One region of the Neobacillus sp. GCM10023253 genome, then DNA from elsewhere that is predicted to be linked to it. Evidence: predicted binding sites of a transcription regulator. Region 1 holds the regulator's gene; each other region holds the start of a gene.

Region 1 (8,102 bases):
GTTCATTTTTTCCGATCCCCCCACTCTCATGTTCTGAAACGAAAACTATATTTCCATTGTAACACAAGAAATGGAAAAAGAAGCTTCCCATAAGTTTGCTCAACTTACGAGAAGCTTCCAATCATGTTATTTATTCAAACCCTAGATATTGGGGCTGATATTACATCATGCCGCCCATTCCACCCATACCGCCCATGTCAGGCATACCCATGCCTGCACCAGCTGGTTCTGGCTTGTCAGCTACAACTGCTTCAGTTGTTAAGAACATAGCCGCAACAGAGGCTGCGTTTTGAAGTGCAGAACGAGTAACCTTAGTTGGGTCAACGATACCAGCTTCGATCATGTTTACCCATTGGCCGCTGGCAGCGTTGAAGCCTGTACCTACTGCTTCATGCTTTAAGCGCTCAACGATAACAGATCCTTCAAGACCAGCGTTGGTAGCGATTGTGCGGACTGGCTCTTCCATCGCACGTAAAACGATGTTGATACCTGTTTGCTCGTCGCCTTCAGCTTGAAGCTCAGCCACTTTGCTGTATACGTTAAGAAGGGCAACACCACCGCCGGATACGATACCTTCTTCAACTGCAGCACGAGTTGCGTTTAATGCGTCTTCGATACGAAGCTTACGCTCTTTTAATTCTGTTTCAGTTGCAGCACCAACTTTGATCACTGCTACACCGCCAGCCAATTTAGCAAGACGCTCTTGTAATTTTTCCTTGTCAAATTCAGAAGTAGTTTCTTCTAATTGAACGCGGATTTGATTAACGCGACCTTGGATTGCTTCAGTGCTTCCTGCACCTTCAACAATTGTTGTGTTTTCTTTTGTGACAACGATTTTAGCAGCGCGTCCTAAAGATTGAATTGTTGCGGACTTAAGGTCACGGCCAAGTTCTTCAGTGATCACTTCAGCACCAGTTAGAGCAGCGATATCTTCAAGCATTGCCTTACGGCGGTCACCAAAGCCAGGAGCTTTAACAGCAACAGCATTGAAAGTACCACGAAGCTTGTTCAGTACTAAAGTTGCAAGTGCTTCACCTTCAACATCTTCAGCAATCAGCAATAATGGCTTTCCTTGCTGTACCACTTGCTCAAGAACAGGCAGGATTTCCTGAATGCTTGTGATCTTCTTATCAGTGATTAATACAAATGGATTGTCTAAGATAGCTTCCATTTTGTCAGTATTTGTAACCATGTATGGGGAAGCATAGCCACGGTCAAATTGCATACCTTCAACTACATCCAATTCAGTAGTGAAGCCTTTAGATTCTTCGATTGTAATAACGCCGTCGTTGCCAACGCGCTCCATTGCTTCAGCGATTAATTGGCCAACTTCTTTGTCATCAGAAGAAATAGCGGCAACTTGAGCGATCGACTCTTTGCCTTCAATTGGTTTAGAAATAGCTTTAAGCTCTGCTACAGCAGCAGTAACTGCTTTTTCGATCCCTTTGCGGATGCCCATTGGGTTAGCACCTGCAGTTACGTTCTTTAAGCCTTCGCGAATCATCGCTTGAGCAAGAACTGTTGCAGTTGTTGTACCGTCACCGGCAACATCGTTTGTTTTGCTTGCTACTTCAGCAACAAGCTTTGCACCCATGTTTTCAAATGCATCTTCAAGTTCGATTTCTTTAGCGATGGTTACACCGTCGTTTGTGATTAATGGTGAACCGAATTTTTTCTCAAGAACCACGTTGCGTCCTTTAGGTCCAAGAGTAACTTTAACTGCATCTGCAAGTGTATCAACACCGCGAAGCATTGCGCGGCGAGCGTCTTCACTAAACTTAATCTCTTTAGCCATTGTTAAAAAACCTCCTCTTATAATTAAAGCTAGTTATTTTTCTTATTCTCCAACTACAGCAAGGATGTCGCTTTCACGTAAAATTAAGTATTCAGTACCTTGGTATTTCACTTCAGTACCAGCGTATTTTGAGAAGATGATGCGGTCGCCTTCAGAAACTTCAACAGCTACGCGCTCGCCATTGTCAAGCACACGGCCAGTACCTACAGCTACAACTTTTCCTTCTTGAGGCTTTTCCTTTGCTGTATCCGGTAATACGATACCGCTTGCAGTTTTTTCTTCTGATTCAACGAGTTCGATGATAATGCGATCACCTAATGGTCTTAACATTCAAACAACCTCCTCAAATATGTGTTATTCGGTCATTTATTAGCACTCGACTATGATGAGTGCTAACACAATTATTATAATAATCAATCTAAAAATCTTTTGCAAGTCTGATGCATAAAATTTATTAAAAAAAGTTACCCTTTTTTTCCACCTTATAAAGTATGGATAAAATCCATATTTCTATTCAATTCTTTTCAAAGCAGGCATTCAAAATTGAAACTAATTTGTCATTAAAGGTAGAATGAAGAATAGTGATTGATTACATTTCGATTGGAAAAAATAGATGGAAAAGGAGTTTTGACTTGAAAAGGGAATACTGGATTGTCCTTATTGTTTATATTGCCATGCAGCTTTCCAGCTTTGCCGGGATTCCTGCATTTATGTTTGGATTTCGCCTTTTTGGATGGAGGCAGGAATTTGTGGTACCGGTTTGGCTAATCACAAGTTTCACCCTTGCCTTTCTCATCATTCTTGTTATCCTAAGAAAAGAAATGAAGCCTGGGGTCCATAGTGAAAGAAACACTTCAATCGGTCATTCGATAAAGTGGGCGATTTTAGGGGTTTTCCTTGCCCTATTTGCCCAATATACGGCTGCCATCATTGAGCGCCTTATTGGGATTGAATTGGGCTCTAAAAATACACAGGAAATCCTCACGATCATTAATGCCTTTCCTTTGGCCATTCTTGTAACGAGTATTATCGGCCCTATTTTAGAAGAAATTGTGTTTCGGAAAATTATCTTTGGGGCTTTTTATAAACGGTTTAATTTCTTTATTTCTGCCCTAATCAGCTCGGTGGTCTTTGCGCTTGTCCATATGGAGCCTGAGCATCTGCTTATTTACTCGGCGATGGGCTTTACCTTTGCTTTTCTTTATGTAAAAACCAAACGCATCCTGGTGCCGATTTTCGCCCATGTATCCATGAACACGATGGTCGTCCTTGTTCAGTCGGTTTATAAGGATGACATTGAGCGGCTGATGCGTGAGGCAGAGGCAGTTCAAAACTTTATCGGAGGATTTCTATGAAACGTTCACCTTTGTTTTCTGGTTTGATTTATTTAATACTTGGTGCCCTGTTCACCTATTTTGCTATCGATGATGTCCAAAATAATGGCTGGGGCTTCTTCAGCTACCTTTTGGTCATCCTCGCCACCTTTGATTTTGGGTCAGCCTTAAAGATGATTGTTTTTCATTTTAAGTATAAGGGGCAAATGAAAAAATGAGGCTGTCACATTTAAACAGCCTCATTCTTATTAATCTTCGATTTCCTTTAGCGCAATCTGCTGATAAGTTTTAAAGAATGAATCACAGAATAAATCCCATTCGGCAGCGGCTTCCATCGAGGCCTCGCTTACTTCTCCTAAAACCGGTCGTTGTAATAAGTCTTCAAGCTGTTCGGAGAACTTTTTAATAGATTCTATCGGTGCACCTTCCAATACGCTAGCCACAAACTCGGCAGGTGAATACCAATCAGAAACCCTGGCCAAATCGCGGTAGATTTGCGTTAGAAGCAGATTACGCGGTCCCTCCCACTGTTCGTTTACGACCACATCGCGGAAGATACGCGGCAGCGACGAAAATTCCTCCATCACTCCATGACCAGCAAACACGGAGATAGCCTCCCGTAAAATTTCCGCCCCCTCATTCGTTGCACAGATTTTCTGCAGCAAGACAAGTTCACGCAGATTAAATAACTTTTTCCTAACTTCAATTGGATGGTCCGATTTAATTCCTGGATTAAGCGGCTTATCCAGCTGCAAGAAAAGATTATAGATTTTGAATGCCCCCGCCGTCGTTCGCTCAGCGGCATGCTGGAGTCGTTTCAACTTGCTTGCTGCGAGTGGATAGTCTTTTACCTTCTTTCCAAAAACACTTCGGAAATCACTGTACAAATTTGCCTCCCGAGAGGCCCTCAGCATAAACCCAGCACAGGCAATTCCAATTTCCAACCGCGACAAGGTCAATACAATTCCGACTGCAACTGCAATCCCCTTATCCTTTGGACCGATTGGATAGGCGCGCGCCCCCTTATATTGAATCTCCCCTGTTGGCAGCTCGGCTGTGCCAAGCTTCCATTTGATCCGATTAATCTCGTACCCGTTGCGTTTCTCCTTCTCCTTATCCCCCGGAAGCCAGGATGGTACGATAAATGTCGAAACTTTGTCAGTTCCCGATATTTTTGCCGTTACCACCGAATAATCGGCATGAGCCGCAGAACAGAAAAACTTATTCCCATACAAACGATAACACTTGCCTTCCGGAACCGCTTCCAAAACATTGGCCGGCAAATCAGAACCACCCTGGATTTCTGTCATAAATTGAGCGCCAATGGCAAATTCGCCATTTAGCCCTTCTTTTGTATGATTTAATATATCTTGAAGTTCTGGATAATCCTCATCCGGAAACTGGTCAAGCAAAGCCACTAAACCATGTGTACAAGTAAGCGGACAGGTTACTCCCGCCTCACCCAGCTGGTGAATTAGCATTCTTTTCACAAAGCTTTCCCAAGGTGTCATATTTCTGGAAAAAAGACCTTCTCCGAAAATTTCATTCTCTAATTGATGAACTTCTTGAGGACGGACAATCCGGTCAATCCGATTATTAAAAGCATCAAAGTGAAGCATGTAGGGGCGGACTTCCGGCCTGGCAATTCTTTCAGCTAACCGGTTCCATTTTGCAGATACTGTTGGCGAAAAGGATAATAGTTTTTCGTGGACTTGGCTGTGCTGAGAACCCGTAAATTTCTTAACCGCTTTTTGTAAAAACGGTTCATCACGATACCAATCAAGGTTGTCACGTTTTTCGAGAAATTCATCAAAGCTGTAAGAATTTTTTCCTTTCGCTTCTGTCTCTTGGGAAACAAGCTTCATAAAAACGCCACTCTCCTCATGAATGATAATTCATAATTTTCAATTTAATTTTAAATGTAAGGATATGGCAGCGTCAAATATAAGTAGAAAACAAAAAAAAGGCCGAACTAATCAGACCTCATAAAAAGATATCTTTATTGCTGCGCCCTTCTATAACGGTATTGGTTCCACTGAAAATAAATAAAGCATCCGATGCAAAAACCTAGAATTGCCACAAAGGCAGCCACCGCGACAAGAATCGTGAACACATAGCCAACACCATTCCATCCCAGCAGGAATCCTACAAATCCAATTCCCAAACACGATACGGCAATTTTTTGATTAAATTGCTGCTGCTCCCAATCCTCAGGGATATAAGCCTTTGGGTCCTTTCTTAAAAATAGTTTTGCTATTTGCATAATCGGATTAAATCCGAATAAAAGACCAGACATACCGGCAACAAACGGCACTAACAAAAACCATTCCTGTCCGGATAACCATGTTAACACAACACTTAAAACAATCGTCCACTGGTTTGTTTTCACAAGCGGCCGTGGGATTGAACGAACTTTTTCTGTCATTTTAATTCCAACCTTTCCTATTGGATTACGATAATTACTCGTGTAATCATTTTACCCGCTTCAACTCCCTTTGTATAGTGATCTGTTTAGGAAAAATGTTTCCAAACGAAAAATGGGCCTCTCACCATTTTGGCGAGAAGCCCATTGATTATTTATTCTTCTACTTCGTGGTTTGGATAATGCTTTAAAAAGTAAACAAGTGATTGCAGCTCCACCGCCAGGTCAATATGATGCACGCGGATCGATGAAGGTACATTCAGTCTCGCTGGTGTAAAGTTTAAAATCCCTTTTACATTCGTTTTCACAAGCTTGTCTGTAATCTGCTGTGCAACCGGGGCCGGCACCGTCAAAATCGCCACCGAAATATTTTCCTCAATCAAATACTGTTCTATATCGTCCATCGAATAAACGGGAACATCGCCTATCGAACCGCCAATTTTTCCGGGGTCCACATCGAAGGCACAAGCGATTTTTGTATTATTATTTTTTAAAAAATTGTAGTGTAAAAAGGCTGTGCCGAGATTACCCACCCCGATTAACGCTACCTTTGTTAATTCATCTTGATCAAGTGTTTTCCGGAAAAACGATAACAAATAGTTTACGTTATAGCCGTACCCCTTTTTCCCAAGGGCCCCGAAATAAGAGAAATCCCTGCGAATAGTGGCCGAGTCCACCTTTACTGCTTCACTCAATTCTGCAGATGACACCCTCTGCTTGCCAGAAGAATGAAGGTTTTGTAAAAATCGATAATATAAGGGCAGACGCTTTGCTGTTGCCTGTGGTATTTTCATCGTTTCATTGGACATATTTCTCCCACCCTTCAATTTTAATGGATATATTAGATTTCTCTTCTAAAATCACCGTTTTTGCCGCCGGTTTTTTCCACCAGAAAGGTTGGTCCAATCACCATCCCTTTATCAACTGCCTTACACATATCATAGACGGTCAGGGCACAAACAGAGGCGGCTGTTAGCGCTTCCATCTCAACCCCCGTACTGCCTTTGGTTTTCACTGATGCAGCAATATGCAGTGTATATTGTTCCTGCCCGGCCTGCTCCCACGAAAAACTAATATTGATACCTGTCAATGGAATCGGGTGGCACATTGGAATGATATCCCATGTCTTTTTCGCTGCCATCACTGCAGCAACCTGGGCAACTGCTAAGACATCGCCCTTTTTCATTTCGTGGTTTGTAATTTTTTCATAAATTTCAGTGCATACGGATATGCTTGACTGGGCTATCGCCGTGCGTGCCGTTTCCGGCTTATCGCTGACATCGACCATCTTGGCCCGGCCTTCTTCATTAAAATGAGTAAATTCAGCCATAAAGAAAATCCTCCTACAAAAAATAATACATTATTTTTTTGTCTATGTGTGTGAAACTTTGAACTAACAGTATATTTTTTTATCATTCCATTAAAAAATTTCACTTCATTGCCGACTTCCGGGTAATACGGTACACTAGTCGTAAGGTAATAGAGGTGAAAAAGATGATTTTATTACAGGTTAACCAACTACAAAAATATTATGGTGCTGAACTTATTTTATCGAATATAAAACTGGAATTACAATCCCGTGACCGTGTTGCTTTAGTCGGCCGTAACGGAGCTGGGAAATCAACATTATTGAAAATAATCGCCGGAGAAATGGGCTATGACGGCGGCGAAATCATTAAACCAAAGGATGCTACCATTGGTTATTTGGCGCAAAATACGGGTTTAGAGTCCCATTTGTCCATCTGGGAGGAAATGCTGACGGTTTTCGAGCATCTTCAGGCGATGGAAAAATCGCTCCGGAAGCTGGAAGAACAAATGGCCAATCCTGCTGTTTTCGGGGACCCAGGAAAATATGAAAAGGTATTAAAGGAATATGATGAACTGCAAGTTCAATTTAAAGAGCAGGGCGGCTATCAGTATGAAGCCGATATCCGCTCTGTCTTGCATGGATTAAATTTTTCTGATACTACGTTAATGATTTCAAGTCTAAGCGGCGGACAAAAAACGCGTCTTGCGCTCGGCAAGCTGCTGCTGACAAGACCTGATATTTTAATTCTGGACGAGCCTACCAACCACTTGGATATCGAAACCCTTTCCTGGCTTGAGCAATATCTGCAGGGCTACGCTGGCGCTATTTTAATTGTTTCGCATGACCGCTATTTTTTGGATAAAGTCGTTACAGAGGTGTATGAACTATCGCGCCGTCAAATTCAGCGATTTACCGGAAATTATAGCTCTTATCTTGATCAGAAAGCGGCCAATTATGAACGCGACATGAAGGTTTATGAAAAGCAGCAGGAGGAAATTGCCGCCTTAAAGGATTTCATCCAGCGCAACATCGCAAGGGCCACTACTACTAAGAGGGCGCAAAGCCGGAGGAAGAAGCTTGAAAAAATAGAAATCATGGACCGGCCATTAGGCGATGAAAAATCCGCTTCCTTCTCATTTGAAATTGAGAAGCAAAGCGGCAATGATGTGTTGATTGTTGATTCACTAGCTGTCGGCTATGATGGCGAGAAGGTTTCCAAGGATATTTCCTTTCGTGTGTATA
Region 2 (8,102 bases), on a different contig from region 1:
CCATGCCGCATCTAATTTTTGCTACTTTTAATAATACCTCCGAGGAAATGCGCCCACTAAAGGCAATCACTTTGTCTTCGATGGAAATATGATGCTTCAGACAGTAGCCGTAAATTTTATCCAAAGCATTATGTCTGCCAATGTCCGTCCGCGCTACAATAATGCCATTTCCATCACATAATGCGGCGTTATGGACACCGCCCGTATCTTGAAAAATGGTAGAGGATTCCTGCAGCATCTCCATCAGACGGAAGCAGTTGTCGACGGTCAGCACTTTGCTTTTCACTTCAATCGGCTTAACTGTTCTGGCATCATTATAAAAATAAAAACTCTGCCGGCTTTTCCCGCAGCACGATGTTACAATGCGCTTGGAGTGGAACATTTCATTCAACTTATTCACTCGATGTGTTGTTACGATTGCTTTCCCTAGTTTTTCAATCACTTGCAGTTCCTTTATATCCTCATAGCGGCCGATTATCCCCTCTGACGCCAAAAATCCGATGACAAGTTCCTCAATATCCTCCGGACTGCATACGAGGGTGGCAAATTCTTGGTCATTTAACATAATCGTGATCGGATATTCCGTCACAACCACATCCTCGACAAGCTGCACAACACCATTTTCATATCGCAGCACTTGGTTTGTTACCTGCATTTGCTGGTCCATTCTCCCTGTCTCCCTTGTTCCCTCATTTACCTTTTTGATCAATTGATTTATCAAAAACAAAAACAGTCATGGCGATATCTTCGTCAATATTAATATCGGAAAATAGCCGCAGCACTTTTGCTCCCATTAAGGTTTCAAACTTATCCACAACCTCTTGTCTCTTATAGATTTCCTTTACCAACTTGGTCCGAGCCTCATGAACGGTTTGTTTTCCTTGTTCAGAGTTAATCATAAACTTCTCTACATTCGTAAGGTTGCCTTTCATTTCACTAATCGCCCAGTTTTCCACGAATCGGGTGCTAATTTCTTTTGGGCCGTTTCCAACGTACTCTTTTCTGATTTCCCGAACCAGCATACTAAATTGGTGTTCTAAATTTTTACCCATTATCGACTTCCCCTTCATTTGTCGTTTCAGAATAGTTTTCGATTAAAACAGGGAAACCCCTTCTTTTTAAATCATCAAATGGGTTTCCCCCTCCTTTTAATCCTTTAAGCCTTCCCCGACACCCTTCAAGAGATTCAAACCAAAACCAATTGCTCGATTGATATCCGGATCGTTCAATACCTTCAATAAATCTAGTATACCTACTTTTGAATTAGACTGAAGCCCTTGATCTGCTTTTTCCAACCCTTTTGCAACGCCATTCATCAGTTTTTGTGTCATTTTGGGATCAAGCGTCGTCAAAGCGCCACCTGCTGCCATCGCATTATTGATGAGATTCGTGACAGGCTCTCGTGTCATTTGGCCAACCGCAATTTTTGCCACTGTCTCTTTGGCTTTGACGAGACTGTTCATGGCCTCTAAAATGCCGCTGTTGTGAAGCTCCTGCAACAGTTGAAGCGTATCCAGCAGGGAATCTTTATTTTGCGCAACCTCGGAGATAAGACTCTCCAAGGATTGCGCTTTTTGTTGCTCTTCTGTCAATTCTACCTTTTTAATGATTTTAATTGGCTGAGCCATTATGCGTTCCTCCTGTCATACAGGCCAGGCTGTACATATTCATTGACACTTGAAATTGGCACATAATCGCCGCGTTCCCATTTCCGGTAAATCTCGAGACCCAGCTGCGGCGTCCGTGTGGCGTTGCGCGGGTTGAATCTTGGAAGCGGATTTTCTCCCTTGATTTCCAGCACTTCCATTCGCACTTTCGTTTGTTTATATGCAGGTGTATGGGTCACGACATCGACTGCCCCGCCCGTCAGTAAATTAACCGCACTCTCATGACTGGAGGAGTGCATTGGAACATATACAGTTTTTCCTTCCACACGGTCTGTGACGAGAACTGGCAGACGAATCGCACCATACGGTGAAACAAGGCGGACAAGCGTGCCATCCTTCACCCCGCGCTCTTTGGCAAGCTCAGGTGAAACCTCGACAAAGACTTTCGGGAACTTGTACTGAAGCCCCTCAGATTTATGCGTTAGGTTCCCTTCATGGAAATGTTCCAGCAAACGCCCGTTATCAAGCGACAAGTCGAACTCAGCCGGGAATTCCACCGGAGGTACATAGTCAAACAAACCAAACCGAGCCTTCTTGTCAGGGAAGTTAAAGCCGTTCAGATAAAGAACAGGTGTGTCAGTCCCGTCCGGCGATCCCCATGTAAAGCTGTTCCAGCCTTCAAGAACGTCGTAATTACAATGTGTAAAAAATGGATTTAAGCCAGCCATTTCAGAAAAAATCTCACTTGGATGCGTGTAGTTCCAGTTAAAGCCCATGCGGTTCGCAACCTGCATGAGGATCCACCAGTCAGGCTTGCTGTCGCCTGTTGTTTCTAGCGCCTTATACAAACGCTGGACTCGGCGCTCTGTATTGGTGAACGTCCCGTCTTTTTCAAGGGAAGGCACCCCTGGTAAAATCACATCAGCAAATTGAGCCGTTGTCGTTAAGAAGATTTCTTGAACCACAAGGAAATCAAGCTTCGCAAGCATCGCTTGTGTATGGTTGGAATCAGCATCCACCCAGGCCATATCCTCACCGACAATATACATGCCTTTTAATTCGCCTTTATCAATTGCTTCAAGCATTTCGATATTATCGAGCCCCGGCTGTGCTGGCAGTGTTACTCCATAAGCCTTTTCAAATTTGGTACGAACCTCGTCATTAGCTACTTGCTGATACCCTGGGTAAATATTTGGCATGGTTCCCATGTCACTTGCACCTTGGACGTTGTTATGACCACGGAGTGGGAATGCCCCTGCATTACGGCGCATCATGTTTCCTGTTGCAAGAAGAAGGTTGGCAATGGCAACAGATGTATGCGAACCAGCGATGTTTTGCGTGACGCCCATTCCCCAGCAAATGGCGGTCCCGTCGGCTTCATGAATCATTTCAGCGATTTGGATTAATGCCTCTTGCGAGATGTCAGTCATTCTTTCTGCTTCTTCGAGCGTATAAGGAGTAATCATATTTAAGAATTCATCATAATGGTTGACATGCTTTTGAATGAACGCTTCATCATGCCAGCCTTGGTCAATGATGTATTTTGTTACAGCAGACAGCCATACATAATCCGTCCCTTGTCTTGGACGCACAAACAAATCAGCGCGATCGGCCATTTCATGTTTGCGGACATCGATGGTGATTAGCTTTTGTCCGTGAAGCTTATGCGCACGCTTAATCCGTGTGGCAAGAACAGGGTGTCCCTCTGCCGGAGCACAGCCTACTAAAATGACTAGTCCCGCGCCCGCGATGTCTTGAATCGTTGCGGAATCACCACCAATGCCGCCGGTTTGCTGCAAGCCCCAAGAAGCAGGAGATTGGCAGTAACGGGAGCAGTTGTCCACGTTGTTAGTGCCGAATACCTGCCGGCTTAATTTTTGAATCAAGTAATTCTCTTCATTCGTGATTTTTGAAGAAGCAATAAATCCAAGTGCATCGCTGCCGTACGTATCTTTAATGCCGCCCAATTTTTCTGCCACAAGATCTAAGGCTTCATCCCAAGAGGCTTCAACAAACACATCGCCCTTGCGGATTAAAGGAGTGGTAATCCGTTCTTTTGAATTAACAAAATCCCAGCCGAATTTCCCTTTTACACATGTAGATACACTGTTGACTGGTGCATTTTCGGATGGTTCAATTTTTAAAATCTCATGATCTTTTGTCCACACTTCAAATGAGCAGCCTACGCCGCAGAAGGTACAAACCGTTTTTGTTTTCTCAATGCGTGTTTCTCGCATGGCAGCTTCGACTTCGGAAACAGCAAAGATGGTTTGGTAATCCGGCTCTACCGCTTTGACAAGGTCAATCATTGGTGTCAGTAAATCATCTTCAATTCCTGTCATGAATCCAGCATTACCTAACATGGATTTTTCCATTAAGGCATTACATGGACAAACCGTGACACACTGACCGCAGGAAACGCAGGAGGATTCATTGATGCTTTTACCGCCATCCCATAATACACGTGGCTGCTGGGTCTCCCAGTCAATCGTCAATGTTTCATTGACCTGCAGGTCTTGGCAGGTTTCCACACAGCGTCCGCACAAAATACATTGGTCCGGGTCGTAGCGATAAAATGGATGAGACATATCCACTTCATACCCCTTAGAGCGGTGCGGACGTGTTTGATGCTCGACTCCCATCATTTCCGCTGTATTATGGACACGGCAATTGCCATTGTTGTTGTCGCAGACCGTACAGTATAATAAGTGGTTTTCCAGAATCCGATCCATCGCTTCTTCCTGGGCCTTTTTCGCCACTTCAGACGCGGTCAGGATATTCATTCCTTCCTCCACGATAGTCGAACAGGCCCTCATAATGCTGCCGTTCACCTCACACATACAGGTATCACAGCTTTGGACTGGCCCAAGAATTTCTGAATAACAAACATGTGGATGCTGGATATCTTGTGAAATAAGGTAATCCAAGATTCGCGTTCCCGCCTCAATCTCACGGGCGGTTCCATTAATAAACACATTCACTTTTTCCGACAAAATACGTCCCTCCTAAACATAAAGAAAACTCGCCGACTGGTGAGCCCCTAAGGGCGAAGACAGAGGCGCAGTTGCACTTATGCGTTAAGAAAGTATAAATTTTGAAAAAAATTTATACTTTCTTATTAGCCAAAAAACCCCCATAAAACAGTTGCTATACCTAATTGGTATAAACCGTTTCATGGGGGGAGAATTTCTGAGCATATTTTATATACTAGCGATCATTCCCGCCATATTATTTGTGAGCACGCAGGAAATCAAAGCAACAACTGTTACCTGATTTCAATGCATTCTTCACTAATTTTAAACATTAACACTATGAATATATCATAAATTTGTATTTTTTGCGAACTAAAGCAAGTTAGATTGCTAGACGGCTTTCTTTATGTTGTTTAATGCTTGCGAAGCACTAGTCCGTAATGCCTCTTTATATACCATCCAGTAGATCAAAGCCACGAAAATTCCTCCGCCAATGGCATTGCCAATAAATACCGGAACTAAGTTAGCAAAATAATCGGTCCAGCTAAGGCTGCCAGCAAAAATGGCCGCTGGAATCACGAACATATTGGCCACGACGTGCTGGAAACCGATTGCAACGAATCCCATGATAGGGAACCAAATCGCAAACATTTTTCCACCAATGTCTTCAGCACCAAATGCCATCCACACTGCTAAACAGACTAGCCAGTTACAGCCGACTGCAGAAATTAATGCTTGAACAAAGGTTTCCGCTGTTTTTGCTTGGGCGATTGCCACTGTTTTTTCCAAAAATGGTCCTGTTTCTGTCAAGCCGACTACATGGCCAAAGAAATAAGCCACAAAGATAGCACCGACAAAGTTACTGACAACAATCAGCAGCCAATTTCTCATCAGCTGTAAGGTCGTTGCCCGCTTAGCCAATACCGCCATCGGCAATGCCATCATATTTCCCGTCAGCAGTTCACCGCCGGCAATAATGATCAGCATGAGGCCGACCGGGAACACCGAAGCGCCGAGAAATGACCCGAATGACCCCCATTCTTTTGGCAAATTGCCAATCACACGTATGTCTAATAGAAAGCCCAATGCGATAAACGCTCCACCTAAGAAACCTAACAGCAGGGCATGACGAATCGGCATTACTGCTTTCTTCGCGCCCGCTGCAACTACTTTTCGGGCAATTTGATCAGGACTATGAAATGCCATATGTTTTCCTCCATTATGTACTCTTTTAAAAATAAAAATAGCCCACCATAAAGCGGTTTCATGCAAATAAATTCACATAAACCGTTTATGATGGGCTAATATTCTAAGCATTAAAAAATACTAGAAATCCTTCCCGCCAATATAAAACAGAATAACAGAATGAAAGTGCAACACCATGTTACATTTCATCAATGAACATTCTATTTCTTCATAACATTTTATAAGATAACATATTTCTTATTTTTTGTGAACATTTTGTGACTTTTTTATCTTAAAATACTACTCTTCCACATATGGAATTGTCAGTGGCCCAAGCGGTAAAACAGCAACGGTCATATTCTCGCCAAAAACCTGTTTAAGTTCTTCGATGGTTTTCTCAATATTGAGTGTCGGCTTAAGCATGGCGCCCTTCACCTGTTCGTCTGTTAGCTTAGAATAAACGTAGACATCTGACCAAACCTGGATGACCGCCTGCTTTTGCACCTGCCATTGGTCAAACATTTTAAATTCTGGACTATTGATGAGATCAAGCAACCCTTGCGGTGTGTCGGCGAGTTCGAAAATTTTCGCATAATTCCCATGGCTTGGCAGTCCATCTGAGCATTCCGAAGCGACGATAATGGCCCCGCCTTTTTTGACAATCTTCTGTGCGGCACTCATTCCTTTAACGGCCTGGTACAGATTCTGGTCAAGCGGGTAGCCGGAATTTGAGGTGATGACGACATCAAACCGCTCATCACACCGGACCATGGCGTGTTCTTTGACGAAGGCACAGCCCTGATCGTGAGCCTCGTAAAGCTCTCCGGCAAATACGTTTGTGATTTCTTTTTGTTTATTCAGTGTAACATTTAACATAAAATGCGGTTTGCAAAGGCCATTAATTTCCCTTGTCATGTCCTGGACTGGGTTATTGACCATATTTCCCCATGTAGCAAGAGGGTCGCCAATCATTCTGGCGTTGTGGAACGTCATGATCGTATCAATCCCGGCAATACCCGGCATGATTCCTTTTGGTCCACCGGAGAAACCGGCGAAAAAGTGCGGTTCAATAAATCCTGTGACAATCCGGAAATCGGCTTCTACGTAGTCTTTATTGAGATACACATCACAACCAAATTTGCTTTTGCCAAGGTTGACCTGTGTGCTTTTGTCATGACAGTTATTATTGATAATCCTGATATTGTCGACAACCCAGTCACCGAGCATCTGCACAAACTCTTCCCTGGTTTGATCGCGGTGAGTCCCTGTTCCATTGATCACCACGAAATTCTCCAATGGCACATGGTTCAATTCTTCTATTAACATTGGGACAAGGATATGGTTTGGGGTCGGTCTCGTAATATCGCTTATGATAATGGCAACAGTATCTGTCGCTTTGACCATTTTTTTTAAAGGAGGTGTTCCAATCGGATTCCTTAATGCCTGTTTAATCGCTTCCACTTCATTTTCCATTGCAGGAAGGTCTTTAGGTTCTACGATAAATGAATGATCCGGTACTTCTATGTCCATTCCGGTTTGGCCATATAGCAGGTTTGTTTTCATGTATATCCACTCCTTGGAAAACGATTCGTCCATATATGGCCTAATTATACTTTTTCTAATTCTGAAATTCATCTAATATGTTATAAAATTTAAAATATTCTATTTTTCGGGCATAAAAGCTAAAAAAAAGGATGAAGACCATTTGTCCTCATCCTGCAACTTTAACAATCACCATGTTTATTTGGATGTAATGGCGGCGGGATCAGCCAGCCTTTTTCTTTGTTTAACCGAAGAACTTTTCCGCCAAGCGCTGCCTTTTGGTTATGGATTTGCACATACATCATGGCTATATCTTCCCTAATGGATTTACCGATAATTTGGCTGCAAGTCACTAATCCTGCAGCTATATCGGCCGAAAGTACGGCTGCAATAGCGGGATCCGGAACGCGCGCTCCAACCGGAATATCCTCTAAGCAAGCTTCAGGTTGTTCGGGTGACGCTGGAGGTAAACCAATTCCGTTTTCCTTTAAAAGTTCTTCCACTTGTTTCTTTTCCTGCTGACAAAGTTCAATGGCTTCTTTTAATAATTTTTTTAAATCGTCGTCACCCGCATGGTTTATCATCGTTTGATAACCTGCAATCATACCATTACCAGCTAGAACAGATGCCCAAAGGTCAAATGCCTCTCCATAATGCATTGGCTCTTCCTTAGGATTTCCACTCAAAATACCCATTGCAAACCTCCTCAAATTATAAGAAAAATAATTCATTCTCGTGCCACCTTTCCTAAAGCACATTCAATAGCTTTTCCCATAATTCGAAAAAAATGAGGCAT
Region 3 (8,102 bases), on a different contig from region 1:
GTCCGTAAAGCCAATGAAAATGAACCATTTGTGTATATTTACCAATAAGATTCGGCCGCTATAGCGGCCGGGTCTTTTTTGGTTAACATTCTAGTTTTCGAGGCAAAATAGGATTGTTTATCTGCGAAATTCGCCGCCTCCCGAATGAGGGGGTTTTCAGGTATTTTAGACAACCTATTATTTTTTCCGCAAGGATTAAACGGTTGATTACATAGGAGGGGTTTTAGCATGGTACAACCATATAAACATGAGCCATTAACAGATTTTACTGTGGAAGAAAACCGCCAAGCCTATCTTCAAGCCTTAAAAACAGTTGAAGGCTATTTAGGACAGGATTATCCCTTAATCATCGGCGGTGAAAAAGTGACTACCGAGGAAAAAATTGTTTCCTATAATCCCGCCAACAAAGAAGAAGTAGTCGGCAGTGTGTCAAAGGCCAATAAAGAGCTTGCAGAAAAAGCGATGCAGGCAGCTGTTGAGGCATTTAAAACATGGAGAAAAACCAAGCCGGAAGTCCGAGCAGATGTACTTTTTAAAGCGGCTGCGATTATCCGCCGCCGCAAGCACGAGTTCTCTGCCTTGATGACGAAAGAAGCGGGTAAGCCTTGGAGAGAAGCAGATGCGGACACAGCCGAAGGAATTGACTTTTTAGAATTCTATGGCCGGCAAATGCTTGTCTTAAAAAATGGTGTGCCTGTTCAGAGCCGTCCAAATGAATTTAACCGTTATGATTATATTCCGCTTGGTGTAGGCATTATCATCTCACCATGGAATTTCCCCTTTGCGATCATGGCTGGTACTACCGTTGCCGCGATTGTTTCTGGCAACACGGTCTTGCTGAAGCCTGCTTCCACTACGCCAATTATTGCAGCTAAATTTGCGGAAGTAATGGAAGAAGCAGGACTGCCAAAGGGTGTGCTAAACTTCGTTCCAGGCAGCGGCGCTGAGGTTGGCGACTACTTAGTTGACCATAAGGATACTCGTTTCATCAGCTTCACTGGTTCCCGCGATGTCGGCCTGCGCATTTTCGACCGCTCTTCCAAAATCAGCGAAGGACAGCTTTGGATGAAGCGATTAATTGCCGAGATGGGCGGTAAGGATACGATTGTTGTGGACAGTGAAGCAGATCTTGAATTGGCTGCACAATCCATCATGGCATCGGCATTCGGATTCTCCGGTCAGAAGTGTTCTGCATGTTCTCGGGCCGTTATTGTTGAGGATGTATATGATCAAGTATTGAATCGCGTCGTGGAATTGACTAACCAAATAAAAGTTGGCGAGCCATCTGAACAAGATACTTTCATGGGCCCTGTTATTGATAATAATGCTTTCAAGAAAATCATGGAATACGTTGAAATCGGTAAGTCAGAAGGCAAATTGATGACTGGCGGCGAAGGAGATAGCTCCAAAGGTTACTTCATCAAGCCAACTATATTTGCCGATTTAGATCCGAAGTCCCGCATCATGCAAGAGGAAATTTTCGGACCTGTGGTGGGTTTCTCAAAAGCGAAGGATTTCAACGAAGCGCTTGAGATAGCCAACAATACTGAATATGGCTTAACTGGAGCGGTTATTACTAAAAACCGTGCCCATATGGAGCAGGCACGTGAGGACTTCCATGTCGGTAATCTTTACTTCAACCGCGGCTGTACGGGTGCCATTGTCGGCTACCAGCCATTCGGCGGCTTCAACATGTCCGGAACCGACTCTAAAGCCGGCGGCCCTGACTACTTGCTTCTTCATATGCAAGGTAAAACGACGTCGGAATTGTATTAACATGAATAGGATCCTCTTCCCTTTATGGGAAGGGGGTTTTTTGTGTAATGAAGGATAAGTTTCATTGATCTTATAAAAGACAGGTACCCAAAGGACAAAACCGCCAAGCCTAATCGGTAAAATGTCCAATAGAAGGCGTCTAAAGGACAAAACGGCCAAGCCCAAGCAGTAAAATGTCCAATAGAAGGCGCCTAAAGGACAAAACGGCCAAGCCCAAGCAGTAAAATGTCCAATAGAAGGCGTCTAAAGGACAAAACGGCCAAGCCCAAGCAGTAAAATGTCCAATAGAAGGCGTCTAAAGGATAAAACCGCTAAGCCAAATCGGTAAAAAGTCCAATAGAAGGCGCCTAAAGGACAAAACCGCCAAGCCCAAACAGTAAAATGTCCAATAGAGGTGTCTAAAGGATAAAACCGCTCAACCGACGTAACTAATATGCTCAAATATTATCCATAAAGAAACATGTTTATGACAATAATGTGAAACTATTCACAAACAATAACGGATTGTGACGAACCTCACAAATTTTCAAAAGACAGGAGTTTACAATTTAACTATAAATGAAACCTTATTAACCATTAAAAATAACTAAACAAAACATATAGGGAGCGACCCAAAATGAAAAAATTAGTAATGATCGGTAACGGAATGGCTGGAGTAAGGACAATCGAAGAAATCCTTAAACTTGCACCTGAACATTTTGAAATCACCATTTTTGGAGAAGAACCGCATCCAAACTATAACAGAATTAAGCTCTCAAATATTCTCCAAGGCGATACTAGCTTCGATGAAATCATTATCAACCCGTTGGATTGGTACAAAGAAAACAATATTCAATTATATACCGGCGAAGCTATTGTAAAAATTGACGCAGAAGCCAAACGGGTCATCAGTGACCAAGGCCGTGAAGTGGAGTACGATGAATTAATTATCGCAACAGGATCCAAGTCTTTTATTCTGCCAATTCCAGGTGCGGATAAACAGGGTGTGACCGGTTTTCGTGATATCCATGATTGTGAAATGATGATCAAATCATCAAAGGAATACAAAAAAGCTGTTGTTATCGGCGGCGGTCTGCTTGGCCTTGAAGCTGCAAGAGGCCTGCTAAACCTAGGAATGAAAGTGGATGTCGTTCACTTAATGCCGTCGCTAATGGAACGACAACTGGACCATATTGCAGCATCTATGCTTAAAGCAGAACTAGAAGCCCAAGGTATGAACTTTTTAATGGAAAAGGAAACCGTCGAAATCCTTGGAGATGAGCGGGTAACCGGACTCCGCTTTAAAGATGGTTCAGAAGTAGAAGCCGACCTAATCGTCATGGCAATAGGCATCAAATCAAACACAGAATTGGCAAAAAACAGCGGCATCTATGTAAACAGAGGCATTGTCGTAAATGACTTTATGGAGACCGGCGTTCCCCACATTTACGCAGTCGGAGAATGTGCCGAACACAGGGAAATTGTCTATGGTTTAGTTGCGCCATTGTACGAACAAGGGAAAGTCCTGGCGAATCGCATCAGCGGTTTCGAAGCGGCGCCATATAAAGGTTCAGTAACAGGTACGCAGCTTAAGGTGGCTGGGGTTGACCTTTTCTCAGCGGGGGAAATTTTTGAAGACGGTACAACGAAATCAATCATGGTCTACAACGAATATGACCGCATTTATAAACGGATTCTAATAAGAGATAACAAGATTGTCGGGATTGTCCTTTACGGTGATACAAAAGACAGTACAAAACTGTTCCGGATGCTGACGAAACAGGAAGACATCAGCGGCATAACCAGCGTATCGATTCTTCAGTCAGAATGCAGTGTAAGCGGCACCTCCGGTGATGACATTGCCTCCATGCCAAACGATGAACTGGTGTGCGGCTGTAATGGCGTTACCAAAGGAGCCATTGTCGAGGCGATCAAAACACAAGGACTGACCACGCTTGACCAAGTCAGCCATTGCACAAATGCCGGCCGCTCATGCGGACGCTGTAAACCAATGGTCGCAAGTATACTAGAACATACACTCGGCGACCAATTCGACGCATCTGCAGCTCAGAAAACAAGCATTTGCGGTTGTACAACCTTAAGCCGGGAGGAATTGGTTGAAAAAATCAAGGCAAAGGGCTTAACAAGTGTCAAAGAAGTCATGAACGTTTTAGGATGGAACAACGAGGAAGGCTGTACCAAATGCCGCCCGGCCATCAACTATTACCTCGGCATGATTCACATGGACGAGTATAAGGATGACCGCGATTCCCGCCTTGTTAACGAAAAAATGCACGCCAATATCCAAAAGGACGGAACCTATTCCGTTGTGCCGCGAATGTACGGCGGGGTGACAACACCACAGGATTTAATAAAAATTGCCAAAGTGGCCGAGAAATACAATGTTCCATTAGTAAAACTAACCGGGGGCCAGCGGATTGGCTTGTTTGGCATCAAAAAAGAAGACCTGCCAAGCATTTGGGAAGAGCTTAATATGCCATCAGGGTATGCTTACGGAAAAACGCTTCGCACCGTCAAAACCTGCGTCGGTGCCCAATTCTGCCGCTATGGTACACAGGACTCAATGGCACTTGGCATAGAGCTTGAAAAGAAATTTGAGCGTCTTGATACGCCGCACAAAGTGAAGATGGGGGTATCTGCGTGCCCAAGAAACTGCTCTGAAGCAGGAATCAAGGATATCGGTTTCGTCGGCATCGATGGCGGCTGGGAAATCTATGTCGGCGGCAACGGAGGGGTCGACCTGCGTGCCGGAGATCTGTTATGTACTGTGAAAACTAAGGAAGAGGTTATGGAAATGACCGGGGCCTATCTGCAATACTATCGTGAGACAGCAAACTATCTGGAACGTACTTCCAAATGGTTAGAGCGCCTAGGCTTGGAGCATATCCAAGGGGTCCTGGCAAACGAGGAAACACGCAAAGCCTTAAACGAACGGATGGACAAAACTTTGAAAAAATATATCGAGCCATGGGATGAAGCCATTCATAGTGAAGAGATTCAAGAGAAATATTATACCAAACATACCATTAGGGTCGGGGAGTGAAGCAAAATGCTGCAAACAATAACTCGTATACCTGTTGCAAACTATTCAAACCTAAAAGCTAGAGCTGGTTATTCCATTAAAATCGATGACAAGGAAATTGTCCTCTTTAAAACATCTAATGGCAATGTTTATGCCTTGGAAAACCGCAGTCCACATCCGAAGGGCGGTGTCCTTTCGGAAGGGCTTGTCAGTGGCGATTATGTTTTTTGCCCTGTCTATGATTGGAAAATCTCCTTAAAAGACGGGCTTGCACAGGCTCCGGATACCGGCTATGTCAAAATATTTAACATAGAAATAGAAAAAGATATTATATTTGTCGTATTATAGAAGGAAAACACGGAAGGATGCTGCACGATGGGAACTGGAAAAGTTTTTTTAGTAGGAGCAGGACCGGGGGACGTTGGACTAATTACTGTGAAAGGGCTTGAAGCCATCAAGCAGGCAGAGGTTATTCTATATGACCGGCTGGCCAACCCGAAGCTTTTGGAGTTTGCTCCGGACAATTGTGAACTGATTTACGGGGGGAAATTGCCGGACCGCCATTTTTTACGGCAAGAAAATATAAATGACGTCTTGGTGGCTAAAGCATTGGAAGGTAAAACAGTAGTTAGGCTTAAAGGCGGCGACCCGGGTGTATTCGGCCGGGTTGGCGAGGAAGCGGAAGCCTTGGCGAACCACCAAATACCATTTGAAATTGTCCCAGGTATCACATCAGGAATGGCTGCCCCTCTTTATGCCGGAATCCCTGTTACCCATCGCGAACATGCGGAATCATTTACGGTCGTAACGGCCCATGATAAATCACAGGAAGGCAAGCCGCTCCTTGACTGGGCAAGCCTTGCCCGCGGGATGGATACAATCGCTTTTTACATGGGAGTCCGAAACTTGCCATACATTTGTGAGAACTTGATTGCCCACGGGAAGCCAGCAGAAACCCCAGTGATTTTAATCCAATGGGGCACCTTCGGCCGTCAGAAGACCTTGCAGGGAACATTGGCTGATATTGCCGCCAAGGCTGAAGAGGCGAAGTTTAGCAATCCGGCGATTATTTTGGTAGGATATGTCGCATCTCTCCGTGAAAAAATAAGCTGGTTTGAGAAAAAGCCATTACATGGCCGGCAGATTCTTCTGGCGCGCACGAGTGAAGGCGAGAGCGAGTTAGCGAAGGAACTGATGCGCCAAGGCGCGGACGTAATAGAATTTCCAAGGTGGAAAAGAATCGCAGCACCTGTCAACGAAGAGATTATGGGTACTATATCCAGTTATCAAAAAATCTTATTCACATCGCCTGAGAGTATCGAAGAATTTTTCACAACGTTAAAGAATCATGGGGTGGATATTCGGAAAATTACAGCAGACCTTTTCGGTTTTTCTATCAAAACCATCAATGCCTTAAAAGAACGAGGATTCGTTCCAGGCTTGATCGATGAAATGTCCGATGGGGGAAAAATGCTTGTAGTTGGAGATGGCAGGGCCCAGGTACAAAAATATGAAAACGCTGATTTTTGGAAAACAAGCGACAAAAAAGTAGATGAACAGTTCTTTTCAATTTTTAAAAGAATGATGGACGATGCGGATGTAAATACAGTCGTTTTCCCTTCGAGCGCATCTGTTGAGCCATTTATAACAGCTTTGCAAAAATTCGGCATCGAAACAGAAGCCTTTTTGAAAAATGTCCAAGTTGTCGGAATGGGCAAACAAACGATGGGCGAAGTGGCAAAACTAGGTCTCTTGGGTAGCGGTATGCCAAAAAAGGCCACTAAAGAGGCGCTAGTCGAGTATTTAACTGGTCCTTGGCCGGAAAAGACTCCTGCCAATAGGTAATGGAGGGGCAGTATGAACGGTTATTACCCAATTATGCTTAAGCTTGAAGGAAAAAAGGTAGTCGTGGCCGGCGGCGGCAAGGTAGCTGAGCGGAAGGTAAAAGGCTTGCTGGAAACTGGAGCAGCCATTACCGTCATTAGCCCGGAAAGTACGCCTGTTATACAACATTTGGCCCGCGAAGGAAAAATAACCTGGAAGCAAAAGTCGTTTGCCAAGTCGGATATCCAGGAAGCGTTTCTCATCATAGCAGCCACGAATGACCCACACACCAACAATCTGGTGAAGGAAGAAGCAGCGGAGCATCAGCTTGTATCCATTGCGGACAATCCGGAGGAGTCTGATTTCCATCTGCCTTCCCATCTGAAGCGAGGCCGCTTAAGCATTGCGGTGTCCACAGGAGGAGCAAGCCCAATCCTTGCGAAACAGATCCGCAAGCAGCTTGAGCAGCAGTTTGACTCCCGGTACGAGGATTATCTAGAATTTCTTTTTTCAAAACGGCAATGGATTTTGAAAAATGTTGAGGATGCGGATTTAAAAAGAAAATTGTTAACAGCCATCGTCAGCCCGGAATTTTTGAACAGCGGCGACTGGGATGAGATGTTTCAGAGTTTATATGAACAAATGATTTAAAGCAGCTACCTGAGTAAGAGGTATCTGCTTTTTTTATTGTGTTAAGAATCTAGTAATATCAAGGGTTTTTTTATCTGTGCAGGGGAATTTTACCTATTTTTTAAAATTTTTCAGAAAAGTAGTTCCATTTTCCGAAAGTGTGTTATATAATACAAAACGAGGATAGTTACTGTATTATAACAAAGAGGTGATCAAGTTCGTGTCGACGCAAACAAGGGGGATGGAAGTGGTTGGGGCCTTGAAAGCCCAATACGACGGTATTTTAACGCCAGATGCTTTGAAATTTATTGAAGAACTTGAAACCAAATTTGGCCCAAGGCGGGCTGAACTGTTACAGTCCAGACAGGAACGCCAAGAGGAAATTAATAACGGCAAGCTTCCTGCTTTCCTCCCTGAGACAAAGCACATCAGAAATGGTGACTGGAGGATTGCACCACTGCCTCATGACCTTCAGGACCGCAGGGTGGAGATTACCGGGCCGACTGACCGAAAAATGGTCATCAATGCCTTAAACTCCGGAGCCAAATTGTTCATGGCTGATTTCGAGGATGCCACGTCACCAACATGGGGGAACCTCGTTGAAGGGCAAATTAACTTACGGGATGCCGTTAATCGGACGATTAACTTTGAAAATCCAGACGGAAAAAAATACGAACTGAATGAAAAAACAGCTGTACTAATTGTCAGACCCCGCGGACTTCATCTCGAGGAAAGACATGTGTTATTAGACGGCAGAACCATTTCAGGAAGCTTTTTCGATTTTGGATTGTATTTTTTCCATAACGTAAAGGAACTGCTGGCAAGAGGAACCGGTCCTTACTTTTACCTG
Region 4 (8,102 bases), on a different contig from region 1:
GAAGCATTTCTTCACTAACCTGATAGAATACAAGCGAAAATCCATACAGGTCAGCAATTTCCTGAAATTCTTCAATGGCGGAAGATAGATCATTTAGTTCACCAATTGGATCACCAAGGATCACCAGTTTATCCGCATATTTTTGAAATGAAATCATGACATTTCTTTTTTTGTTCCAGAAAATATATTTATCGTGCAAGAAAATCAGATGGGACAAGACTTTCCCCTGATATTTATGTAAATGCTGAACGATTTCCTGTTCTTGTGTCAACGATGATTCAAATTTCCATTTTTTCGATAAGCTGTTGAGATAGCCAATGGCAAGGATTGAAACAGCAATAAACAACCCAATTCCCGCACTCATAAATAAATCGTGATAATCGATAATGACATATGGCAATAATTTTGCAGGCAGCGCCAATTTGGCATCCGGTAAATTTAAATAGCCAATGATGATATACATCGATGTAATGATTACAATTAATGCAATATCAAAGAGTGTTCTTCCCCAGGTTAATACATAGCTTTCCCGATAGAACTGCCCTTTCGAAACTCTAAGTAGGATGGCGACAATAATTAAGAAGATGGCTTCTTCATAATCAATCCCTTTAAAAATGGAAAACAGTGCTGCAAGAATTAAGGCTGCCATTGTTAATTCATATGTCCGTTTCACTCTATATTCAATGCCTCGCGATAATCCTAACAGCAAAAATCCAGCAGCAACAGAGAGTTGATGGGAAACATTAATAATCGGAAACGATAACAGTTCCTGGGCAATTTTAAGCCTCGACATAATCCCCGGCACACTTGCAGATAAAAGCAGGATAAGCCCTGATAGAAACACTAGCATAGTCAAAATGACGTGGCTAAATACCTCTAATATCGCGTTAGGTAAATTATTCCACGACTGGTTCCATCTTTCCCAATAAAGCTTCACAAAAAAAATGAGGCTCACGATAAACGGCAGTAAGTAATAGCCTACCCGATACAAAAGAAGGAGAACGAGGACTTTTTCCTCGGCCATATGAAATTCCTGCATCCCCCAAATAAAAACTAAATCAAATGAGCCAAGACCGCCCGGTATCATACTGATGATTCCTGCACAAACAGCGGCAATATAGACAGGAAAAAGATCTTCGATTCGGATTGAGATACCCAGAATTCTGGTCAATAGATAAATAGCAAAAAAGACAGCGATCCATTCAACAAAAGAAACCCCAATGAGCTTAGTTCCCTCTTTTACCGTAATCAAAGATTGCTTGCCCTTTTTAGCGTTCATTCTATGTATCATTAAAAAGACCGGTAGATAAAGGGCGACACCCAACACAGCAAAATAAAGCCATTTGGTATCGACAAACAGAGGAAACTTCCGGAACCAAAGTGCCGCTGCCCACGATAACAATGAGATGCCTGCCAAATAAAATAGGGAAACTGTTGCTATAACACTAAGTAATCTCCGCTTATCCTGTTCAAGTTTGTGAAAAAAGTACGTTCTTAACGCTGCCCCGATTAACCCGCCGAATCCGATTAAATTAGAAAAGGAATTGGCAATAAACGATTGCTCTAACAATTCTTTTTTTGGGACCTTTGCCCCTAAAATCCGAACTAAAATCACATCATACAAAAGCATCGGTAATACAGCCGAAAAGGTAATGCCAATGATAAGCAGCAGCGTCAAAAAATTGAGTTGATTTAATTCTTTTTCTAGCAAATGAACATCTAAATTTCCCACAAACTTTTTTATTTCAAATATTGCAAAAATCAATAAAAGCAATGGGAATAAAAATTTTACAATCTTAAAAATTTTATCCTTCTGATAACCCTTCAAAATAATCACCTAGTATTCATATCATCCCTGATTTTACTATAAACGTTTATGAAAGAAATACAAAGCAATTTCTTACTTTCTTGCGGTGACTTATTACAAGTGTAGACATTTTATCGAACGTTCAACCATCTGGTCAGAGGCAATTCGAAAATTCAGGAAAAAAAGTAGACAAGTTTTCCCACCTATCCGGCATATGAATAAACTAGGACAAATATTAGAGGGGGGTTATGCTTGTGAAATTTTTAATATTAAAAAAAGAAACACTTCTATTCGTTTTAGCTGTGGGTATTATGCTTGCTGCAATTTCATCTTGGTTTCTATTAAAAGCTGGGGATGCTGCGGTCTTTAATCAGAAGGCAGATGGGAAAATACGAGAAATCCATATGGTGACAGTTGAATACAAATCCAAAATGAAAAACGGGAAAGATATTGAGGCCTATCGTTGGGATCCGAGTCAAATCATTATAGAAAAAGGAGAAAAGGTTAAATTGTATATAACCGGCATTAACGGAGAAGAACATCCATTCTATATTGAAGGTACAAATATCAAGGGGACTGTAAAAAAAGGGGAAGAAACAATCGTTCCACTTCAATTTTCCAAGGAGGGTACCTATCGCTTAATTTGCGAAGTTCATTCCAATCGTGCCCATAATGGTCCAATGATTGCTGATATTATCGTAGATTAAAACAGGAGCATTTTTCTCCTGTTTTTTTATGCTGTTCACTAGTAATCACTATTTAGGTGCTGTTATTGTTGAATCGTTCTTATATAACAGGCGGTGTTTGTTATATAAATAAAGTGAAACAGTTTATAAACATGTTCATAATTCGTTCAAATTCTCCATAAAAAACCCCACAAATTCTTCATTTCACAATATCTTAACATTTATCCCTTATTTCAGATTGTTAACCTGTTATACTTTAAGTGTAGAAATAATAGCCAATCTGTTATATAAATTTTTATTTCATTTAGAGGTGAAAAAACATGGAAGCATGGAAGGCTTTTACAAAAGGGACTTGGACAAAAGAAGTTAACGTACGTGACTTTATTCTAAAAAATTACTCTCCATATGAAGGTGATGACCGCTTTTTAGCCGGTGCTACAGATTCGACAAATAATCTATGGCAGCAAGTAATGGAATTGACGAAACAGGAAAGAGAAAATGGCGGAGTCCTAGAAATGGATACGGAGACCGTATCAACCATCACTTCCCATGGCCCAGGCTACTTGGATGAAGATCTTGAAAAGGTAGTCGGCGTGCAGACAGATAAGCCATTTAACCGCTCTCTTCAGCCATTCGGCGGAATTCGTATGGCTAAACAGGCTTGTGAAGCATATGGCTACAAATTAAATCCAGAGATTGAAAGAATTTTTACCGAATTCCGAAAGACACATAACCAAGGTGTTTTCGATGCTTATACGAGTGAAATGATTTTAGCCAGAAAAGCAGGGATTATTACCGGTCTGCCGGATGCGTACGGGCGCGGTCGAATTATCGGGGATTACCGCCGTGTTGCTTTATATGGTGTCGATTTCTTAATGAAAGAAAAACAAAAAGATTTCAATAGCACTAGCAAAGTAATGACTGAAGATAATATCCGGCTGCGCGAAGAGCTTTCTGAGCAATACCGGGCCTTGAAGGAACTTAAAGAACTGGCAGCAAGCTATGGATTCGATATTTCCGGACCAGCAAAGAATGCCGCCGAGGCCTTCCAATGGTTATACTTTGCCTATTTAGCAGCCATTAAAGAACAAAACGGCGCAGCGATGAGCCTTGGCCGTGTCTCCACCTTCCTTGATATTTATATCGAAAGAGACTTACAAAACGGTACCTTATCAGAGGTAGAAGCTCAAGAACTAGTTGACCATTTTGTAATGAAGCTCCGTCTCGTCAAATTTGCGCGTACGCCGGATTACAATGAATTATTCAGCGGTGATCCTACTTGGGTAACAGAGTCTATTGGCGGTATGGCTATCGACGGCCGCCCGCTTGTTACAAAAAACTCGTTCCGGTTCCTGCACACCCTTGATAATCTTGGTCCTGCTCCAGAGCCAAACTTAACAGTACTATGGTCCGTACTGCTTCCTGAAAATTTCAAGAAGTATTGTGCGAAAATGTCCATTAAAACTAGCTCTATTCAATATGAAAATGATGATATCATGCGCCTTGAATATGGTGATGATTACGGGATTGCCTGCTGTGTATCCGCCATGGAAATCGGCAAGCAAATGCAGTTCTTCGGTGCCCGTGCCAACTTGGCAAAAGCACTGCTATATGCCATCAACGGCGGTGTCGATGAAAAATTAAAAAAACAGGTAGGACCAGAGTATCGGCCGATCTCTTCAGATATTTTGGATTTCGATGAGGTCATGCAAAAGTTCGATCAAATGATGGAATGGCTCGCCGGCCTATACATTAATACGTTGAATGTCATTCACTATATGCATGACAAATATAGCTATGAGAGAATTGAGATGGCTCTGCATGATACGCAGATTATTCGGACGATGGCAACTGGTATCGCTGGTTTAAGTGTAGTTGCCGACTCGCTCAGCGCGATAAAATACGGCAAGGTGAAAGTGATTCGCGATGAAAACGGCCTTGCTGTTGATTTTGAAATAAGCGGCGATTTCCCTAAATACGGAAACAATGATGACCGTGTAGATAGCATTGCCGTTGGAATTGTAAAAAGCTTTATGAAAAAGCTGCGTAAGCATCAAACCTATCGCAACTCTGTTCATACTTTATCAATATTAACCATCACTTCTAACGTGGTTTACGGTAAGAAAACAGGTAATACACCAGATGGCCGCCGCGCTGGCGAACCGTTTGCACCAGGAGCAAACCCAATGCACGGACGGGATACAAAAGGGACATTAGCATCACTCTCCTCTGTTGCCAAGCTTCCATACAGCTATGCAATGGATGGTATTTCCAATACATTCTCCATCGTTCCGAAAGCATTAGGTAAGGAAGAAGAAAGTCAAATTTGCAACCTAGTGTCCATTTTAGATGGTTATGCCATTAAAGCAGGTCATCATTTAAATATAAACGTCTTTAACAGGGAAACACTTTTAGATGCCATGGAGCATCCGGAGCTTTATCCGCAATTAACAATCCGCGTATCCGGATATGCTGTTAACTTTATTAAGCTAACAAAAGAACAGCAGCTTGATGTAATCAATCGCACCTTCCATGAATCGTTGTAAAAAAGAATAGAGGCTGTCCCCTTCAGCCTCTGCTTTTAATGAGAGGAGAATCATCATGAACGGAAACATTCATTCTATTGAAACATTAGGAACCGTAGATGGGCCAGGAATCCGCTATGTCATTTTTACACAAGGCTGTCTGCTGCGCTGCCAATTTTGTCATAATGCCGATACTTGGGAAATCGGCACCAGAAAGGAAATGACAGTTTCCGAAATCATAGATGATTTGGAATCCTACCTCCCATTTATCCAAGCCTCAGGAGGCGGCATTACCGTCAGCGGGGGTGAACCCCTCCTGCAGGTTCCTTTTCTCATTGAACTATTTAGGGAATGTAAAAAGAAAGGAATCCATACAACCATCGATTCCTCCGGGGGCTGCTTTTCCCATTCCAAGCTGTTCATCGAACAGCTTGAAGAACTGTTACTTTACACCGATCTAATATTGCTAGATTTGAAACATATAAACAGGAAAAAACATATCCAGTTGACCGGTATGGCCAATGACCATATTCTCGAGTTTGCCAAGTTTTTGTCAGACCGAAATGTCCCGATTTGGGTTCGTCACGTTTTAGTTCCATCTGTAACTGATGAACCGGAAGACTTGAAGAATCTTGGCGAATTCATTGGAACACTTGCAAACGTTCGAAAAATTGAAATTCTTCCTTACCACAAACTGGGCGTTTATAAATGGGAAGCGCTCGGCCACGAATACCCTTTAAAGGATGTGGAACCGCCAAGCGAAGAGAAAGTTGATCTTGCCTATACGATGTTAACTGCACATTGGCAAAAACCTAAAGAACACTAATTCCTTCCGGGAGTAAGTGTTCTTTACTTTTCATGAACATTTAGACCCAAACATTAACATCACAACAATAATTGATTATTTGGCTATTCTCTTATATACTCATATCATTGGTTACCTGATGCGAGGTGAAATGTTTGTTTCAATTATTAATCGATCATTCGGATATTAATACCTTAACAGCCCTTTATATGAGTCTTTATCTAGGACTGGTTTTAAAAAATTTGTGGGCTTTGGGTGTAGATTCCTCATCAATTGGTTCGCTTTCGAACCCATACGGCTCAAAAATTATTCACCCGCTGTTTTTTTATAAGAAAAAAAGCAGTTTAACGATTAGTATTATTTTAATAAGAATCGTTAAATTTATCCGAAGAAAAGCGTGTTTCCGGGACGATGATTCTGAAAAGCCAATTTCCTTCTTATTCTCTACTTTATACTAAATCATACCTTTAGGAGGAAATATGAAAAAACATAAATCATCGTTACTATTAATTATTCTATCTTTTTCTGTATTACTATTATCTGCATGCTCTTCCCAGCAAAGCGGGAAAAATGATGGTTTCTTCCATACGTACTTTGTTGAACCATTTGCAAAAATTATTCACTTCTTCGCAGAAGTTTTTGGCGGAAACTATGGATTAGCAATTATTTTCGTAACTTTGATCATCAGGCTTGTGTTAATGCCATTAATGCTAAGACAATATAAAAATCAAATGCATATGAAAGAAAAAATGGATGCCTTAAAGCCTGAGATGGATGCAATTCAAAAGAAGATGAAGGCCGAAAAGGATGCAAAGAAAAAACAAGAACTGCAAGCTGAAATGATGGGTCTATATCAAAAGCATGGTGTTAACCCATTAAATATGGGCTGCCTTCCAATTCTTATTCAGATGCCGATATTAACAGGCTTTTACTATGCAATTCGCGGCTCCCAAGAAATTGCTTCTCATAAATTTTTATGGTTTAGTTTGGGGCATCCTGATATCGTTATCACTATCATTGCAGGGGTTATTTATTATTTCCAATTTAGAGTTTCTCAGTCAACCATGCCAGAACAGCAGCGTCAACAAATGAAATTTATGGGGTTAATGTCCCCGCTTATGATTGTCATGTTCTCTTTCAGTGCACCTGCCGCTCTGCCGCTTTACTGGGTTGTTGGGGGAACGTTCCTGACTGTTCAAACCTTGATTAGTCAAAAGCTCTATGCAAAAAAACCTGCAGAAGCGCAGGCAAAATAATCTATTCTTTAAAGGAAGCATCGACACAGATGCTTCCTTTTTTCATTGGATAGTTTATTTCCATGTTTGGCAACCTAATTTTGTACAACCTATAAAAAAGGAGTGCAAAAAAGTGAAATTGAGACTGTTCTTTACTGCTACTATCATGTTTAGTCTCTGCCTAGTTGGCTGTGCGCGAAATGATGTGAATGACGATACCGCCACCCGCAATGAGATAAATCCAGCCAAAGTAAATTATAATATTCCAAATCACGGCGGGCCGGCCATTTCAGGTGTTGATGTCAGCGATCAAGAATTGGATAGAAATATTAACAAACAAGATATCCGTGGGACAAATGTGCAAAGTACTACGGGTTCCAAAATGCGTGTTGCCGAGGAAGCAGCCCGCAAGGTATCGGACCTGCCTGAGGTAAATCACGCCAATATTATCGTCTCGAATCATAATGCTTATGTTGCCGCAAAACTGAACCGTACGGCACGAAATGGACTTACAGCCAATGTCAAAGATACAATTTCTAGAACAGTTAAATTAGTGGATCCAGATATTGATAACGTCTATGTTTCCGTTAATCCAGATTTTTATGAACGAATGAATCGTTTTGAAAGAGACGTTCGGAAAGGTCGGCCAGTTTCCGGTTTATTTGACGAATTTACAGATACCATCCGACGTGTATTCCCGGATGCAAAATAGAAAAATGCCTGGCTTAAAGTGCCAGGCATTTTTTATGCGTCTTGAAAATAATCCTTATAAAATCCGCCGACCTTGCCGGAGTTGTCAATAATGTAATAGAATTCTTCCGTTTCATTTTTTACATCGTACACTTTTCCAACAGTCAACATGTTTTTTACCATATATTTTTCAGCGTTTGTATGCACACATTTAACTTTCTTAACTGTTTCGCGTTCACGCCATGTCAGATGAATCATGCTTTCACCGCCCTTTTTCCTCAATTGTCCAAGTTTAAGTATAATCAAAAGGGCCGGTATCGTGCAACAACATTGAAAATATTATCTTTTCACTAC

The links. Region 1 encodes Rex, which represses fermentation and respiration genes when NADH is low (regulators of the CRP and FNR family bind a similar motif). Its sites were predicted from a motif close to TTGTGAAATATTTCACAA; they were not measured.
Region 2: ACFPA1_RS19365 (formate/nitrite transporter family protein) is a predicted target of Rex. The motif match lies at 5,846-5,863, and genes of this name have one in related genera.
Region 3: nirB (nitrite reductase large subunit NirB) is a predicted target of Rex. The motif match lies at 2,252-2,269, and genes of this name have one in related genera.
Region 4: pflB (formate C-acetyltransferase) is a predicted target of Rex. The motif match lies at 2,626-2,643, and genes of this name have one in related genera.

The regions. Positions count from the first base shown of each region.
Region 1 covers NZ_JBHSHV010000011.1:4,487-12,588, reverse strand. Annotated here, with positions in the region: gene ACFPA1_RS13810 (hypothetical protein) at 1-6, opposite strand, end outside; gene groL (chaperonin GroEL) at 161-1,795, opposite strand; gene groES (co-chaperone GroES) at 1,838-2,125, opposite strand; gene ACFPA1_RS13795 (CPBP family intramembrane glutamic endopeptidase) at 2,428-3,150, shown strand; gene ACFPA1_RS13790 (YdiK family protein) at 3,147-3,347, shown strand; gene ACFPA1_RS13785 (acyl-CoA dehydrogenase family protein) at 3,378-4,994, opposite strand; gene ACFPA1_RS13780 (DUF4395 domain-containing protein) at 5,129-5,554, opposite strand; gene ACFPA1_RS13775 (redox-sensing transcriptional repressor Rex) at 5,707-6,360, opposite strand; gene moaC (cyclic pyranopterin monophosphate synthase MoaC) at 6,393-6,881, opposite strand; gene ACFPA1_RS13765 (ABC-F family ATP-binding cassette domain-containing protein) at 7,046-8,102, shown strand, end outside.
Region 2 covers NZ_JBHSHV010000015.1:151,357-159,458, reverse strand. Annotated here, with positions in the region: gene fdhD (formate dehydrogenase accessory sulfurtransferase FdhD) at 1-667, opposite strand, end outside; gene ACFPA1_RS19380 (DUF2294 domain-containing protein) at 690-1,052, opposite strand; gene ACFPA1_RS19375 (DUF1641 domain-containing protein) at 1,149-1,628, opposite strand; gene fdhF (formate dehydrogenase subunit alpha) at 1,628-4,600, opposite strand; gene ACFPA1_RS19365 (formate/nitrite transporter family protein) at 4,970-5,785, opposite strand; gene larA (nickel-dependent lactate racemase) at 6,065-7,327, opposite strand; gene ACFPA1_RS19355 (DUF3231 family protein) at 7,489-8,001, opposite strand.
Region 3 covers NZ_JBHSHV010000029.1:26,601-34,702, forward strand. Annotated here, with positions in the region: gene ACFPA1_RS27410 (CamS family sex pheromone protein) at 1-48, shown strand, start outside; gene pruA (L-glutamate gamma-semialdehyde dehydrogenase) at 229-1,776, shown strand; gene nirB (nitrite reductase large subunit NirB) at 2,393-4,819, shown strand; gene nirD (nitrite reductase small subunit NirD) at 4,826-5,146, shown strand; gene cobA (uroporphyrinogen-III C-methyltransferase) at 5,174-6,643, shown strand; gene ACFPA1_RS27435 (NAD(P)-binding protein) at 6,656-7,273, shown strand; gene aceB (malate synthase A) at 7,473-8,102, shown strand, end outside.
Region 4 covers NZ_JBHSHV010000009.1:101,756-109,857, forward strand. Annotated here, with positions in the region: gene mprF (bifunctional lysylphosphatidylglycerol flippase/synthetase MprF) at 1-1,837, opposite strand, end outside; gene ACFPA1_RS13250 (cupredoxin domain-containing protein) at 2,062-2,514, shown strand; gene pflB (formate C-acetyltransferase) at 2,814-5,039, shown strand; gene pflA (pyruvate formate-lyase-activating protein) at 5,095-5,844, shown strand; gene ACFPA1_RS13265 (hypothetical protein) at 5,979-6,281, shown strand; gene yidC (membrane protein insertase YidC) at 6,303-7,079, shown strand; gene ACFPA1_RS13275 (YhcN/YlaJ family sporulation lipoprotein) at 7,192-7,770, shown strand; gene ACFPA1_RS13280 (DUF6501 family protein) at 7,803-8,006, opposite strand; gene ACFPA1_RS13285 (AMP-binding protein) at 8,088-8,102, opposite strand, start outside.